DNA from 3 places in the Komagataeibacter sp. SM21 genome. Region 3 is predicted to be linked to each of the others. Evidence: predicted binding sites of a transcription regulator. Region 3 holds the regulator's gene; each other region holds the start of a gene.
What was found. The regulator LexA, encoded in region 3, represses DNA repair genes until DNA is damaged. The targets are predictions, from matches to a motif close to TGTTCTANNTANGTTC.
Positions count from the first base shown of each region.

Region 1: the regulator LexA is predicted to act here: its motif matches at 714-729, upstream of recA (recombinase RecA).
Region 2: the regulator LexA is predicted to act here: its motif matches at 1,699-1,714, upstream of ACBR42_RS16510 (ImuA family protein).

Region 1 is NZ_JBGLOV010000001.1:127,922-132,973, forward strand. It holds gene ACBR42_RS00550 (gamma-glutamyltransferase) at 1-651, shown strand, start outside; gene recA (recombinase RecA) at 834-1,880, shown strand; gene ACBR42_RS00560 (hypothetical protein) at 1,982-2,353, shown strand; gene ACBR42_RS00565 (glycerate kinase) at 2,350-3,675, opposite strand; gene coaA (type I pantothenate kinase) at 3,979-4,956, shown strand; gene aldA (aldehyde dehydrogenase) at 5,032-5,052, opposite strand, start outside.
Region 2 is NZ_JBGLOV010000041.1:1,494-6,545, forward strand. It holds gene ACBR42_RS16505 (ATP-dependent helicase) at 1-1,601, opposite strand, end outside; gene ACBR42_RS16510 (ImuA family protein) at 1,759-2,523, shown strand; gene ACBR42_RS16515 (DNA polymerase Y family protein) at 2,438-3,961, shown strand; gene ACBR42_RS16520 (error-prone DNA polymerase) at 3,958-5,052, shown strand, end outside.
Region 3 is NZ_JBGLOV010000012.1:7,629-12,680, reverse strand. It holds gene ACBR42_RS11985 (aminotransferase class I/II-fold pyridoxal phosphate-dependent enzyme) at 1-49, shown strand, start outside; gene ACBR42_RS11980 (alpha/beta fold hydrolase) at 46-708, shown strand; gene bioD (dethiobiotin synthase) at 705-2,111, shown strand; gene lexA (transcriptional repressor LexA) at 2,105-2,782, opposite strand; gene glp (gephyrin-like molybdotransferase Glp) at 2,901-4,106, opposite strand; gene rpmG (50S ribosomal protein L33) at 4,265-4,432, shown strand; gene ACBR42_RS11955 (septum formation initiator family protein) at 4,515-4,844, opposite strand; gene eno (phosphopyruvate hydratase) at 4,922-5,052, opposite strand, start outside.

The DNA of each region.
Region 1 (5,052 bases), on a different contig from region 3:
CTGGTTGTCAGCCGTGGCGAAACCCAGATCGCCTTCCTGCCCCCGCCTGCTGATGGCGGGCTGGGCAGTGCGGTGGCCTACAGTGCTACTTCCACGTCCGATGCGATGCAGCGCGCACAGGCCAGCGTGGCCGCATGGCGCGCGCAGAACGGCAACCATGCGGGCGGCACCGGCGATGACCTGACCGCCCGCGCGCAGGCTTTCGTCAATGGCGGTGGCGGTTCGGGCGGTGGGCTGCCAGCCCTTCCGGCATCCACCTCGTTCACGGTGGTCGATCATGCAGGCATGGCGGTTGCGTGCAGCCTGAGCATGAACAACCTGTTTGGTACCGGGCGCATGGCGGGCAATACCGGCATCGTGCTGGGTGCGTCCCCCGCGCGCCTGCCGCAGCCGCTGATAACGGCTGCGATCGCCAGTCAGGGCCGTGCTTTCCGTGCCGTTGCCGCCGGGTCGGGCCAGAATGACGCCGCCGCCGCCGTGGGGATCGAGATGCACCAGATCATGGCGGGTCAGACGCCGGAGGTGCGTCCGGCCACAACGCAGGGCCGCGTCAATGCCATTTCGTGTCCGCAGGGCCTGCCGGGGGATGCGGCGACCTGCACCGCCGCGACCGACCCGCGCGGGGCTGGTCTGGCCATGGGGCCGCGCTAGGTCCTTACAGGTGACGCGCGCCCCGGGTTTTATCGGGGGATGTCATGACGGGGCATTGTAAATGGTCCTGTTTTGTTCCATATTGACCTGCATGATGTATCGCCTGTCCCGTACAGGCGTTGCAGGGCAGGGTGCCCGTTCTCGGTTTCATCACCTTCATTAAGCACCAGGGTAGGCAGGCTATGGCACAGGCTCCGGGTATAGATAAAAGCAAGGCCCTGGAAGGGGCGTTGAGCCAGATCGAGCGCGCGTTCGGCAAGGGATCGATCATGCGCATGGGCGAACGGCCCAGCGAACAGGTGGATGTGATTTCCACCGGCTCGCTCGGGCTGGATATCGCGCTGGGCATTGGCGGCCTGCCGCGTGGCCGCATTGTCGAGATTTATGGCCCGGAAAGTTCGGGCAAGACCACGCTTGCGCTGCATGCCATTGCAGAGGCCCAGCGCAAGGGCGGCACCTGCGCCTTCATCGACGCCGAGCACGCGCTCGATCCCGGCTATGCGCGCAAGCTGGGCGTGGACGTGGACAACCTGCTGATCAGCCAGCCCGATGCGGGTGAGCAGGCGCTGGAAATCGCGGATACGCTGGTCCGTTCCGGCGCGGTTGACGTGCTGGTGGTGGACAGTGTGGCAGCCCTTGTGCCGCGTGCGGAACTTGAGGGCGACATGGGCGACAGCCATGTCGGCCTGCATGCCCGGCTTATGAGCCAGGCGCTGCGCAAGCTGACGGGGTCCGTCTCCCGCTCCAACACCATGATGATCTTCCTGAACCAGATCCGGTTGAAGATCGGTGTGATGTTCGGCAGTCCAGAGACGACGACGGGCGGCAACGCGCTGAAATTCTACGCTTCCGTGCGTATGGATATCCGCCGCATCGGCTCGATCAAGGACAAGGACGAGGTCACGGGCAACCAGACGCGCGTCAAGGTGGTCAAGAACAAGATGGCCCCGCCCTTCCGTCAGGTCGAATTCGACATCATGTATGGCGAAGGGATCAGCAAGGTTGGTGAACTGATCGACCTTGGGGTCAAGGCCGGCATCGTGGAAAAATCCGGTGCGTGGTTCTCCTGCGATAGCCAGCGCATCGGTCAGGGGCGCGAGAACGCGAAGCAGTTCCTGCGTGACCACCCCGAAATGGCGGCGGATATTGAACGCCGGGTGCGTGAACAGGCCGGTGTCGTGGCGGAAGCCATGCTGGTCGACCCCGGTGAGGAAGCTGCCGGGGACTGATCGCCCTTGGCCTGTGCCGTCATGGCGGGCTATCGTTCCACCCCCCGGTCTGCGTATCGGCCCGGGGGAGGGGAAATGAAGCGGGGATAAGGGCTGCCGGGATGAAACCGCGTCTTGCGATGATCGGATTGCTGGCCTGTCTTGCGTCCTGTAGCGCGGGACATGATGACAATAACGATCCGGCCGATGTGGATGAATCACCGCCACCCCTTGGTGGGGGGCATCATGTCGCCAGTGCGCGCGATGCGCTGCGTCCCCTGTCCAAACGTCTGGCCCGCGTGCCCGATGATGATGACAGCCAGACCGAAGCCTATCATACCCCGCCTGATTCGGCTGCGATGCAGATGATCTCCTCCGGCTATGACGCCAATCAGGCGGGCGATGACGATGCGGCCGACAGTGATGACGGCAAGCATTTTGTCGTGCCGGACACGCAGGTCAGCTACGGGCGGCAGGGAAAATCCTCCAACTAGGTCACCAGTACTATCCGGATATCATTGACGTTGGTCAGCGTCGGGCCGGTCATGACCAGATCCCCGGTCTGCTGGAAAAGGCTGTAGCTGTCATGCGCGCGCAGGTAGGCGCGCGGGTCGCAGCCTAGCTTGCGGGCACGGGGCAGGGTATCGGGTGCGATGGTTGCGCCTGCCGCGTCCTCGGTGCCATCAATACCGTCACTATCGGCTGCAATGGCCCATATTCCTGCCTGTCCCTGCAGGGCAGTGGCCATGGCCAGCAGGAATTCCGTATTGCGGCCGCCCCGTCCCGGCGCAGGCCCCGCCGGGTTGATCGTAACCGTGGTCTCCCCGCCCGACAGGATTACGGCGGGGCCCGCCACCGGCAGGCCATGCAACCGGGCGCAGAGCGCAATCCCGGCCATGAATGTTCCCGCATCGCGGCTTTCGCCTTCCAGCGCATCTCCCAGTATCAGCGGTGCAAGACCGCATTCCCGCGCGGTTTCCGCTGCGGCTTCAAGCGCCATGAGCGGCGTTGAAATCAATGTATAACTGCATCCCGACGCAGGTGCGCGTGCAGGGGTTGCCTGTGCCAGCACCGTCCGCACCGCCTCAGGGATGGGAATACCGTAATGGGCGAGGATGGACAGCGCGTCATCCGGTGTGGTGGGGTCCGCGACCGTTGGGCCGCTTGCGATGGTCAGCGGATCATCCCCCGGCACGTCGCTTATGGCCAGTGTCACCACCCGCGCGGGGGCGGCGGCTGCGGCAAGGCCCCCACCCTTGATGACGGACAGGTGGCGGCGGACCACGTTCATGTCGTTTATGCTCGCCCCGGAATGCAGCAGGGCGCGGTTGATCGCGCGAATGTCATCCAGCGTAACCCCGGCCCGTGGCAGTTCCATCAGGGCCGATCCCCCGCCGGAAATCAGCGCGATGACCAGATCATCCGGCCCCAGCCCGCTTACGGCGTCCAGCATGGCGCGGGCTGCCGCCTCGCTGCGGCTGTCGGGCACCGGGTGGGCGGCTTCCAGCACGCGGATGCGGCGCGTGGACGTGGTATGCCCGTCGCGCGTGACCACGCAGCCGGTCAGGTCCACATCCGGCCATGCCTGCTCCAGTGCCGCCGCCATGGATGCCGCCGCCTTGCCCGCGCCAACTACCACGCATTTCCCTTCTGGCCGGGGTGGCAGGTAACGGGCCAGCACCACATCGGGCATGGCGCTGTGGATGGCGGCATCAAGAATGCGGCGCAGGACGGCGCGCGCGCGTTCGTCGGTCCAGCCGGGAGCCTGAACGGATTGCGTCATTGCGGAAAACGGATGTGTGGTCGTGTCGTTCATTACGGTATCCGGATCATGCGGTACGGTCCGCCACGGGGTTCCGTGGGCCGCTGGTTTACGGTTCGGTAGCGCGAAAATGGCCAGTGGCGCGTGCTGCCGCCGTGTCTGTTTCATATCATTCAGGGTGGGGGTAAGGGGTGTGTCACAATTGTCACGTCTATGTCAGGATGCCGGAAATGGCGGGCTGGCCGGGGAAGCACACGCTAAATTGGGCCACCGCTGTCTGGATTGGCGCGAACGATGATGATACGCCGCAGATGGCCTGCGCACACCGGCAGGCGCCACAGCAGAAAGGACAAGGGCATGGAGAACTGTGTGCTGGACGCGGGTCCTGTCATCTCCACGCAGCCTTCCCATGGCGCGGTGCAGCCTTACATGATCTTTCCCCGCCCCGAATGGGCGGCGTTGCGCGCGAATGTGCCCCAGTCGCTGGGGGAGGGGGATATCGCGTCCCTGCGCGGGCGTAACGAGCCGGTCTCGCTGGAAGACATAAGCGAGATCTACCTGCCGCTTTCGCGCCTGCTCAACCTGCATGTCATGGCCACCCGCAGCCTGAACCATATGGTCAAGAGCGCCTTCATGGGCGCACCACTGGTCACGATGCCCTTCGTGATCGGCATTGCGGGCAGCGTGGGCGTGGGCAAGAGCACCTTTGCCCGACTGCTGCAGGCCGTGCTGTCGCGCTGGCCCGATCACCCCAATGTCGCGCTGGTCACGACCGATGGCTTCCTGCATTCCACACGGGTGCTGAAACAGCGCGACCTCATGCACCGCAAAGGCTTTCCCGAAAGTTATGACCTGCGGCAGATGATTTCCTTCCTTGCGGCGCTGAAAGCGGGGGAGCGGAACCTGAAGGTGCCGGTCTATTCGCATGAGGCCTACGACATCGTGCCAGACCGGTATCAGGTGATCGACCAGCCCGACATCCTGATATTCGAAGGGCTGAACGTGTTGCAGACAGTGTCCGAACAGCCGTTCATGGCATCGGACTTCTTCGATTTCTCGATTTATCTCGATGCGGAAACCGATGTGATCGAGGACTGGTACGTCCAGCGTTTCCTGCTGCTGCAGCAGACGGCGTTCCGCAAGCCGACATCCTATTTCCATCACTGCGCCGATCTTTCCCGCCCGGAGGCCGAGCGCATGGCGCGCGATATCTGGCACCGCATCAACCTGCCCAACCTGCGGCAGAACATCCTGCCCACGCGCGAACGCGCCCGCGTGGTCATGCATAAAAGCCCCAGCCACGCGGTCGATACCGTGTGGATGCGTCAGATCTGACCCCGCGGGCCGCGCGCCAGTAAAAAAGGCCGCCCGGATTGCGCCGGGCGGCCTGATTACGTGACCCGTGATGGATCAGGCGTTCAGATAGATGGT
Region 2 (5,052 bases), on a different contig from region 3:
TCAAGCTGCACCAGATCGGCCAGCCGCGTGGAAGCGTCCTCATGCAGCCGCTCCAGATGCGGTTCATACCAGTACCGCACGGCTGCAATTTCGCCCGGCCAGCCGACCTGATGGCTGCCAAGAGTGATGAGCGTGTTCACGAAACCCGCCCAGGCCTCACCACTGCGCTGCGGGGCTTTGACATCCTTCAGCGCCTCGAACGGATGCGCACTCTCGCCCATCGTATCCAGCACGCGTCGGGCCGAACCCGGCCCCACGCCGGGGAGAAGCTGCAACACCCGAAAGCCCGCGATGCGGTCGCGTGGGTTCTGGGCAAAACGCAATAGCGCCAGCACATCTTTCACATGCGCACTATCGAGAAACTTGAGGCCACCGAACTTCACGAACGGAATATTGCGCCGGGTCAGTTCCACCTCCAGCGTGCCGCTATGGTGTGACGCCCGGAACAGCACGGCCTGCTGCTTCATCGGTGTTCCCGCCTCCCGCTCTTCCAGCACCCGATCCGCGATGTAGTTCGCTTGGGCGGTATCGTCCCAGATGGTGACCAGTCGCGGCTTTTCCTCCGACACCCGTTCGGTCCACAGATCCTTGGTGAACCGCTCGGCCGCCTCACCAATCACGGCATTGGCGGCATCCAGAATGGGTTTCGTCGACCGATAATTCCGGTCCAGCGTCACCACATGAGCCGGGGGATCGAAGGATGCCGGAAAATCAAGAATGTTGCGCACGGTCGCGGCCCGGAAGGCATAGATGCTCTGCGCGTCATCACCCACCACCGTCAGGCCTCGGCCGTCGGGCTTCATGCCCATCAAAATGTCCGCCTGCAGTCGGTTCGTGTCCTGATACTCGTCAACCAGCACATGATCCCATTTGCCGCCGATGTCAGTGGCCAGAACCGGGTCGCTGACCATCTGCGCCCAGCACAGCAGCAGGTCGTCGTAATCCAGCACGCCCTGTTCCTGCTTCGCCGTGACATAACCGGCGAAGAGCTGTTTGAGCTGGGCTTCCCAGCCCGCGCACCACGGATAATGCTTCAGCAGCACATCGGCGAGCGGCGCGCCAGAATTCACCACACGGGAATAGATGGCCAGACACGTACCCTTGCCGGGAAACCGCTTTTCGGTTTTCGAAAACCCGAGATCATGCCGGATCAGATTCATCAAATCGGCGGAATCTTCCCGGTCATGGATCGAGAAGGCCGGGTCCATACCGATCTGCTGGGCATACTCCCGCAGCAGCCGCGCACCGATGGAATGAAACGTCCCGGCCCAGCCCAGCGCGTCCGCCAGAGGTCTGGCCTTGTCGCCGAGCACCGTTTTGCAGATGCGTTCCACCCGGCGCGTCATCTCCACACTGGCCCGGCGCGAGAAGGTCAGCAGCAGGATGCGGCGCGGATCAGCCCCTGAGGCGATCAGATGCGCGACCCGATGGGCCAGCGTGTTGGTCTTGCCAGATCCGGCACCGGCGATGACCAGCAGCGGGGATGAATCCGCCCCGCCTGCCGAGACTCCGGTCCCGTGCGTGACGGCCTGCCGCTGCGCGTCATTCAGACGGGACAGATAATCGTCGTGGTCCAGAGCGGGAGAAGTCTCTGAATTCAATTCCTTAAGGTACCTTCACCAATAATTCCGGGTGGTTATGCGTCCTGCATCATGCCTGAGGTGGTGCGAATTTGCATTGACTTCCATCGCCCCATCAGAACAAATCACGAACATATAATCATGAATTCCGCCTGCACAAGGGACATCGAGTCGTGACATGACTGCTGAAACCCATAAAAAACCCGGTCTTGAGACGCTGCGGGCCGCGATCAGCCGTCTCGAAGGACACAGCGACCGACGCCGCAGGATGCTGCCTTTTGGCGTGCGCGAGATCGACAGTCGCCTGCCCGGTGGCGGTCTGGCGCTGGGCGCCCTGCATGAGGTGGCCGGTGGTGGCAATGACGCCCTGCACAGTGCAGCCGCCGGTCAGTTCTGCGCCGGGATTGCCGCCCGCACGCGTGGCAAGGTGCTGTGGATTGTCACCCGTCAGGATGTGTTTGCTCCTTCCCTGAAACAGGTCGGGCTGTCGGCACGGCGGACCATTTTTGTCGAGGCCAGTTCGGACGTCGATGTGCTGGCCTGTTTTGAGGAAGGACTGCGGCATGGCGGCCTTGGGGCCGTGGTCGCGGAAGTAGCCCGCCTGTCCATGACCGCATCCCGCCGTCTGCAACTGGCGGCCGAGACGTCTGGCTCCCTTGGCATCGCGATACGCCGCTGGCGACGACAGACGGATGCGGCAGATTTTGGCCAGCCCACAGCGTCCGTCACCCGCTGGCGAGTGTCCGTCCTGCCGTCTGTGTCTTTGCCGGTGCCCGGTGTGGGACGCCCCCGCTGGCTGCTGGAACTGATCCGCGCCCGGGCGGGCGAATGTGCCGATTTTGAAGTGGAGGCCTGTGATGGCAAGGGTCGTCTCTCTTTACCTGCCACTCTGGCCGACAGACCGGATCAGGAAACGACTTGGGCCAGACGCGCCCACGCCTGAGACGCCGCTGGCGCTGGCCGGGCGTGAAGGACGGCGGCGGGTTGTCTTGTCGGTCGATCTCGCCGCCCGCAAGCTGGGGCTGCGCCCCGGCACGCCGGTCGCCAAGGCTCAGGCACTGTATCCTGATCTGGTGCTGATGGATGCCGATCCCGAAGGCGACCGGCGGGGGCTGGAAAAACTCGCCCTGTGGTTCCAGCACCGGATCGCGCCCATTGTAGCGGTCGATGCGCCAGACGGGCTGGTTCTGGACACAACCGGGGCGGATCACCTGCATGGCGGTGAACTCCCCATGCTCAAGGATATGGTTCACCGCATGGCGGGAGCCGGGTTTCGGGCAAAGGCCGTGGTGGCGGACACCTGGGGCGCTGCCCACGCACTGGCCCGCTATGGCCGGGCACCGATTGCCGTCGTGCCACCGGGTAACACCGCTTCTGTATTGGCCGATCTTCCCCTTGAAGCACTCCGCCTGCCCTCCCCTATCATTGAGGGTCTGGCCACGCTGGGCGTATCCCGTATCGGGCCACTGGCTGCCATGCCCCGCGCACCGCTGGCCTTGCGGTTTGGCCCCGACATCGCCCGCAGGCTGGATCAGGCGTTTGGACGCATCTGTGAGGCCATCGTCCCGGTGCGGCCTGTCGATCCCGTGGAGGTCAGCCGCAATTTTGCCGAGCCGATCGGGGCCGCCGAGACCATTGCCCGTTATATCGGCAAACTGGTGCCGCTGCTCTGCCAGGGACTGGACGAACGCGGACAGGGCGTGCGTCGTCTTGACCTGCTGCTGCATCGGGTGGACAGCCGCACCGAGGCGATCCGGGTGGCGACCGCCATGCCGGTACGTGACGTCACACGCCTGACGCGACTACTGTGCGAGAAAATCGAGACCATCGATCCGGGGTTCGGCATCGAGCGCATGGTGCTGATCGCGTCCCTGGCGGAGCCCATGGATCGGCGACAGACCGTGTCTTCTCTGATCGCCGAGGAAGAAACCGATGTGTCCGACCTGATCGACACGCTGGCCAACCGTGTCGGCACGCAGGCGCTGTATCGCTTTGCCCCGGTGGAAAGCGATCTGCCCGAACGCTCCTTCTGCCGCGTGCCTGCCCTGGCCCCCGAGGAGACAAAGGACTGGCCGGAGCACTGGCCACGTCCCACCCGCCTGCTGGCACGACCTGAGCCGGTGCAGGCCATGGCGGAACTGCCGGACCAGCCGCCCCTGTTCTTCATCTGGCGGGGTGTGCGACGGAAGGTGAAATGCGCCGACGGGCCGGAACGTGTCTTCGGCGAATGGTGGAAGAATGACGCCGAACTGACCATCGCCCGCGATTACTTCCGGGTGGAGGATACCAGTGGAGAACGGTTCTGGCTCTACCGGGCCGGCGATGGCGAGCATGGCGAAACCGGCTCACAGGGCTGGTTTCTCCACGGGATCTTTGGATGAACTCCTTGGCACCGCGCTACGCCGAACTGCAGGTGACGACGTATTTCTCGTTCCTGCGTGGGGCGTCTTCTCCGATCGAACTGTTTGCGCAGGCAAAGGCGCTGGGCATCGAGGCGCTGGGCATCTGTGACCGCAACTCTCTGGCCGGGATGGTGCAGGCCCATGTTGCGGCAAAGCAGGTCGGGCTCCGCCTTGTTGTGGGATGCCGGCTCGATCTGGCGGATTTTCCGCCCGTGCTGGTCTACCCGATGGACCGGGCCGCCTATGGCCGTCTCTGCCGTCTACTCACCATAGGCAAAGCGCGTGCTGGCAAAGGGAAATGCCGTCTTCTCTGGGAGGATCTCGTCGCCTGGAGTGAAGGCCAGATCGTTGTCATGATCCCCGACATGGCGGACGATGCCTGCGGTCTGCATCTGCGCAAGCTGAAGGACGTCTTTGCCGACCGGGCCTACATGGCGCTGACACTGCTGCGCCGCCCCAATGACCAGATGCGTCTCTACGAACTGTCGAACCTTGCGCATCAGGCACGGGTACCAACCGTTGTGACCAATGACGTGCTGTTCCACACCCATGACCGGCGTATCCTGCAGGATGTCGTCACCTGCATCCGGCACAACACGACCATCGACGAGGCCGGGTTCGTCCGCGAACGTCATGCCGACCGTTATCTCAAGCCACCGCAGGAGATGGCCCGGCTGTTCAGCCGTTACCCTGAAGCGGTCGCCCGCACCATGGACATTGTGGAGCGCTGCCGCTTCTCTCTGGATGATCTGGCCTACCAGTATCCCGATGAAGTCTCCGTGCCCGGTCAGACGCCGCAGCAGGCGCTGGAGGCTCTGACATGGGAGAGTACCCGTTCCGTCTATCCGGATGGCGTACCGGATGACGTGGCGGAAACGCTCCGCCATGAACTCGGCCTGATCGGGCGGATGAACTACGCACCGTATTTCCTGACGGTGAACAGTATCGTCCGCTATGCCCGTTCTCAGGACATTCTCTGCCAGGGACGTGGCTCAGCGGCCAATTCTGCTGTCTGCTATGTGCTCGGCATCACTGCCATTGATCCGGCCCGTAACTCCCTCCTGTTCGAA
Region 3 (5,052 bases):
CGACCAGCTTGCTACCGCCATTACGGGCGCCGCACGGGAAAGCGCATGACATCACCCACGCTGCCCATCGCCTTCGTGCATGGATGGGCCTTTGACCACACATTCTGGAATGCGACACGGGCTGCGCTTGGACCATCTTCCACGCATTGCCTTGATTTCGGTTTTTTCGCCGCACAACCGGCCATGACCCTGCCGGAACACCCCTATATCGGGGTAGGGCATTCGCTGGGCGCCCTGTGGCTGCTACGCCACCATGGACCACTATGCCAGGGACTGGTGCTGGTAAACGGTTTCAGCCGGTTCGGGGCCGTACCCGACTTCCCCGATGGCATTCCCCGGCGGGTGATCGAACGCATGCGCCTTGGCCTGCGGCGTGGTCCGCAGGGACTGCTGCACAGCTTTCGCCAGCGTGCGGGCATTGAAACGCCCCTGCCAGCGCATATCGAACAGGGCCGACTGGAAACGGGCCTGAAAATGCTTATGGACATGGATTGCCGGGATGACCTGACAAATCTGGCATGTCCCATCCACATCATGGCCGGAACGCAGGATGCCATCGCCCCACCATCACTGACGTGGGCCTGCTTTTCCGGTCAGGCTGCACATCCTACCCAATGGCTGGAAGGCGGACATCTGCTACCCCTGACCCACGCGGCCGACTGCGCGCGCGAAATTACGGCCCTGACCAAACGGATAACCGCACCATGACCCGCAAGGACAGCATCGCCGCCCGTTTTGACGCGGCACGGGACTACGATCAGGCTGCGCGTGTCCAGCGTATTGCAGCAGGAGAACTGGCCCGACGCATTGCCCGGTCCTGCGCTCACGCTGCGCCGCTACGTATTCTGGAAATCGGTTGCGGCACCGGATTCCTGACGCGGGAACTGCTGCGCCTGTTCCCCGATGCCCATATCACCGCCACGGACATCGCACCGGGCATGCTGGCGCGTCTGGCGGCACGAATTCCGGACAGGGAACGGCTGACACTGCACCGCATGGATGCGGAACAGCCCGACCTGACCGGCCCGTTCGACCTGATCTGCTCAAGTCTGGCCATGCAGTGGTTTGAAAACCGGGCCCGGACGCTGGATCTGCTTGCATCGCTGCTTGCACCCGGTGGCCAGATGGCTTTTGCCACCTTGTGCGCAGGCAGCTTCCGGCAATGGCGGGACGCCTATGCACGGGCTGGCGTGACCTGCCCGGTTCCTTCCTATCCCCCCCTTGCTACCCTGCATGAGGAGTGGCCGCTTTCCGGCGCAGGGCTTTGGCAGGAATCGGAAATAGTGGATAGCCCCGCATCACCACTGGAATTCGTGCGCGAACTGGCGGCCATCGGGGCCAGCTATACCGATCATCCACCGGCAACGGGTAGTCAGCTACGCCGCGTTCTGGCAGCCGCGCATAGCAATGATCCCTTCGCCGTTTCGTATCATGTCGCTTACGGACAGTTCCGACGCGTCCTGTGGCCAGGTGTATTCGTAACCGGTACGGATACGGATGTGGGCAAGACCGTTACCGCCGCCACACTGGTTCGGGCATGGGGTGCCGCCTACTGGAAGCCCCTGCAAAGCGGCACGGATGATGCCCCATCAGACAGTACGACCATACGTGCCCTGTCCGGTATCGACGCGGCGCGGCTGTACCCGCCTGCGGCCACGTTCGGTGCTTCCCTTTCCCCGGAAGATGCAGCACGGCAGGCCCATACCCGCATCAATCCGGCCGACATAGGGTTGCCCCCCCATGACGCTGCCCGTGGGCCGCTGGTGGTTGAAGGGGCAGGGGGCGTGTTCGTACCCATTGCCGAAAATTACCTGATGATCGACCTTATGGTCCGTCTTGCGCTGCCTGTGGTGGTGGTGGCCCGCAGCCAGCTTGGCACGATCAATCACACGCTGCTCAGTCTCGCAGCACTACGGGCACGCGGATTGCGCGTACTGGGCGTAATCCTGAACGGGCCACCCGAACCGATTGGCCGTAATGCCATCGAACGCCATGGGCGGGTGCGTATTCTTGCAGAACTGCCCCCAACCGATCCTATGGGGCCGGATGCCGTAAGACAACTGGCCACCCATATACCATCGTGGGCTGACTTGACGGGCAGTGTTCAGTAACGTCGCATAAGACCCGCAAGGGTACCCTGTATGCTGACACGACTGGCAGGAAGGGTCCGTGTCTCATAGCGGGTGTTGGCCGGGATCAACGCGATTTCATCACCCTGATGCCGCACCCGTTTGAGGGTCACTTCCTCCCCATCGATCAGGGCCACGGCAATCTGGCCGTCACTGGCCTGTGCCTGTGCGCGGATGATGACCGTATCGCCATCGAGTATTCCCGCGTCCTCCATCGAATCCCCGGTAACCTCCAGCGCGTAATGGTCGCTGGCCTTGCTCATAAGGCTGGCAGGCACAGCGATATGGGTTGTACTGGCGTTGATGGCTTCGATCGGGTTGCCTGCCGCGATCCGTCCGACAAAGGGCAGTTCAACCATGCCTGCGATGACTGCGGCAGATGGCACCGCCGGGCCGGGTGCGGGCGGGTCGACCGGCTTACGGACCGGCGGCGGCTCGATATCCGGCAGGCGCAGGATTTCCAGCGCCCGGGCACGATGATGCCTGCGGTGGAGGAATCCCCGTTCCTCCAGTGCTGAAATCAGGCGGTGGATACCCGATTTGGAACGCAGGCCAAGCGCATCCTTCATTTCATCGAAGGAGGGCGAGAATCCCGTCCTGCGCAAATGGCCGTCAATAAACAGCAAAAGCTCATGTTGTTTTTTCGTGAGCATGCCACATGTCCTTTTGCCGTGGGCGCGTTTCAGGGCGGGAAGAAGCTGGAACAAACCAAAAACCTGTTTCCATGTTCTATATTGGTTCCATCCGCTCCGTCAACTGCGATCCCGCCTGTTACAGCCCCTGATCAATGCGGATGATATCGCACATATCACCCGCCCGGGCAGGCGGCGCGTGCGGCGCGCGCAGCACCAGCGCCTGACTGTCGGCCAGTATGTGCAGCATGGCTGAATCCTGAATGGGGAAAGGGGTGGCGATCTGCTGGCCCTGCCCATCATGTGTCAGGCTGCTGCGCAGGAAATCCATGCGCCAGTCATTTTCTGGCAGATCAACGCCCAGAACCGCGCGCTGTGGCGGCTCAACCGCACTGTCCAGCCCGGCCATGCGCCGCAGGGCAGGCAGGACGAACACGACGGTACAGACGAACGCGGCCACCGGATTGCCCGGCAGGCCGATGAAAGGGAGGCGCCCCAGATGGCCGGACATGAGCGGGCGACCCGGCCGCATGGCAATTTTCCAGAAATCGGTTTTCAGCCCGACCTGTTCCAGCCCCCGACGCACCAGATCGTGACTGCCGACGCTGGCGCCCCCGGTGGTTATGAGCATATCCACGCCATCCACCATCCGCTCAAGGGTCGCAAGGTCGCTCATATTATCCCGCAGCACGGGCAGCATGACCGGCTCGGCACCGGCCTGACGCAGCAGGGCGGCCAGCATGGGGGTGCTGGAATTGGCAATCTGGCCTGCCGCCAGCGTGCTGCCGGGCAGCAGCAGTTCATCCCCCGTGGCGGCAATGGCCACGCGAGGGCGGCGTGTGACCTCCACCCAGGGATGGTTTGCCGCCGCGGCAAGGCCGATATCACGTGCGGACAGCCTGCGCCCGACGGGAATGACAACCTGTCCCTGCGCGAAATCCTGCCCCCTGCGCCGCACGAACGTCCCCGGCGCGATAACATGCCCGGTCGTGACGGCACGCCCATCCACCTGTGCATTTTCCTGTATCAGCACGGCATCCGTCCCGGCGGGCATGACGCTGCCGGTGAATATACGGGCACACTGGCCCTGACCGATCGTGGTGGCTACGGGATGCCCGGCGGGCGCTTCGGCGACACATTCAAGCGTCGTCCCACCGGTGGAAAGATCGGCAGCGCGCACGGCATAGCCATCCATGGCGGATACATCGGCTGGCGGATTGGACAGGCGCGCGGCCAGCGGGGCAGCACTTACGCGTCCACACGCATCGGTCAGGGCCACGACCTCCGCCGGGAGGGGAAATACCCCCTGAAGAATCCGTTCACGCGCTTCGGAGACGCTCAACATCGTGCACTGCACTCCTTTTTTACCCGTCCGGGGCGAATTTAAACAGAAATATTGGTCTTAGAGCTTGACCTCAGCCTTGTGTATGCGCATTTTCCGCCAACTTGAACCACTGCTGCACCTGAATGTTCCAGCAGCGGCGGAGCAGTGCTGAGGATATCATGGCCAAGACCAACACGATTCAAATCAAGCTCGTTTCCACGGCGGACACCGGCTACTTCTACGTGACCAAGAAGAACGCCCGTGCCCAGACCGGCAAGATGGAAATGCGCAAATACGATCCCGTTGCGCGCAAGCACGTGGCCTTCCGCGAAGCGAAGATCAAATAATCTTCCGCTCCGGCGGAAACGAAAAAACCCCGGCGGAAACGACCGGGGTTTTTTCATGCCTGCATGTCATGTGCGGGCCATGTCAGTACAGGTGGTTATGTTCCCCGTAGGGCACGACAATTTCATCCTGCCGGGCAAGGTTCTGCATGGTGCGCGCACGTTCATCCAGAAGATCGACATCCAGCGCGCCTTCCTTCAGCCCGCGCACGCGTCGCAGCCAGACTTCCTGTTCGGCCTTGGCATCGTGCTGGGCGGACCGGGCTTCATCAAGCAGATGCAACTGCGCGGCATAGCTGTGCAGGCCATGTTCGCCGCGCATGACGTTCCAGCCAAAATATGCCGTAAGCCCGATAAACAGGGCAGGGGGAATCGTGGCCCTGATTACACGCCTAACAATCTTGACCACCTGCATCTCGTTCCCCCGGTCAGCTTCAATATCGCATCACATCTCGTGTAACCGGACGGGCTTAACCCGTCCGGCGCACCATGTCACCCGTTCTTCAGGATCGTACGCCCCGCGTAACGGGCAGCGAGGGAGAGTTCGTTCTCGATACGGATAAGCTGATTGTATTTCGCGGTCCGGTCGGAACGGGAAAGCGAGCCGGTCTTGATCTGCCCAC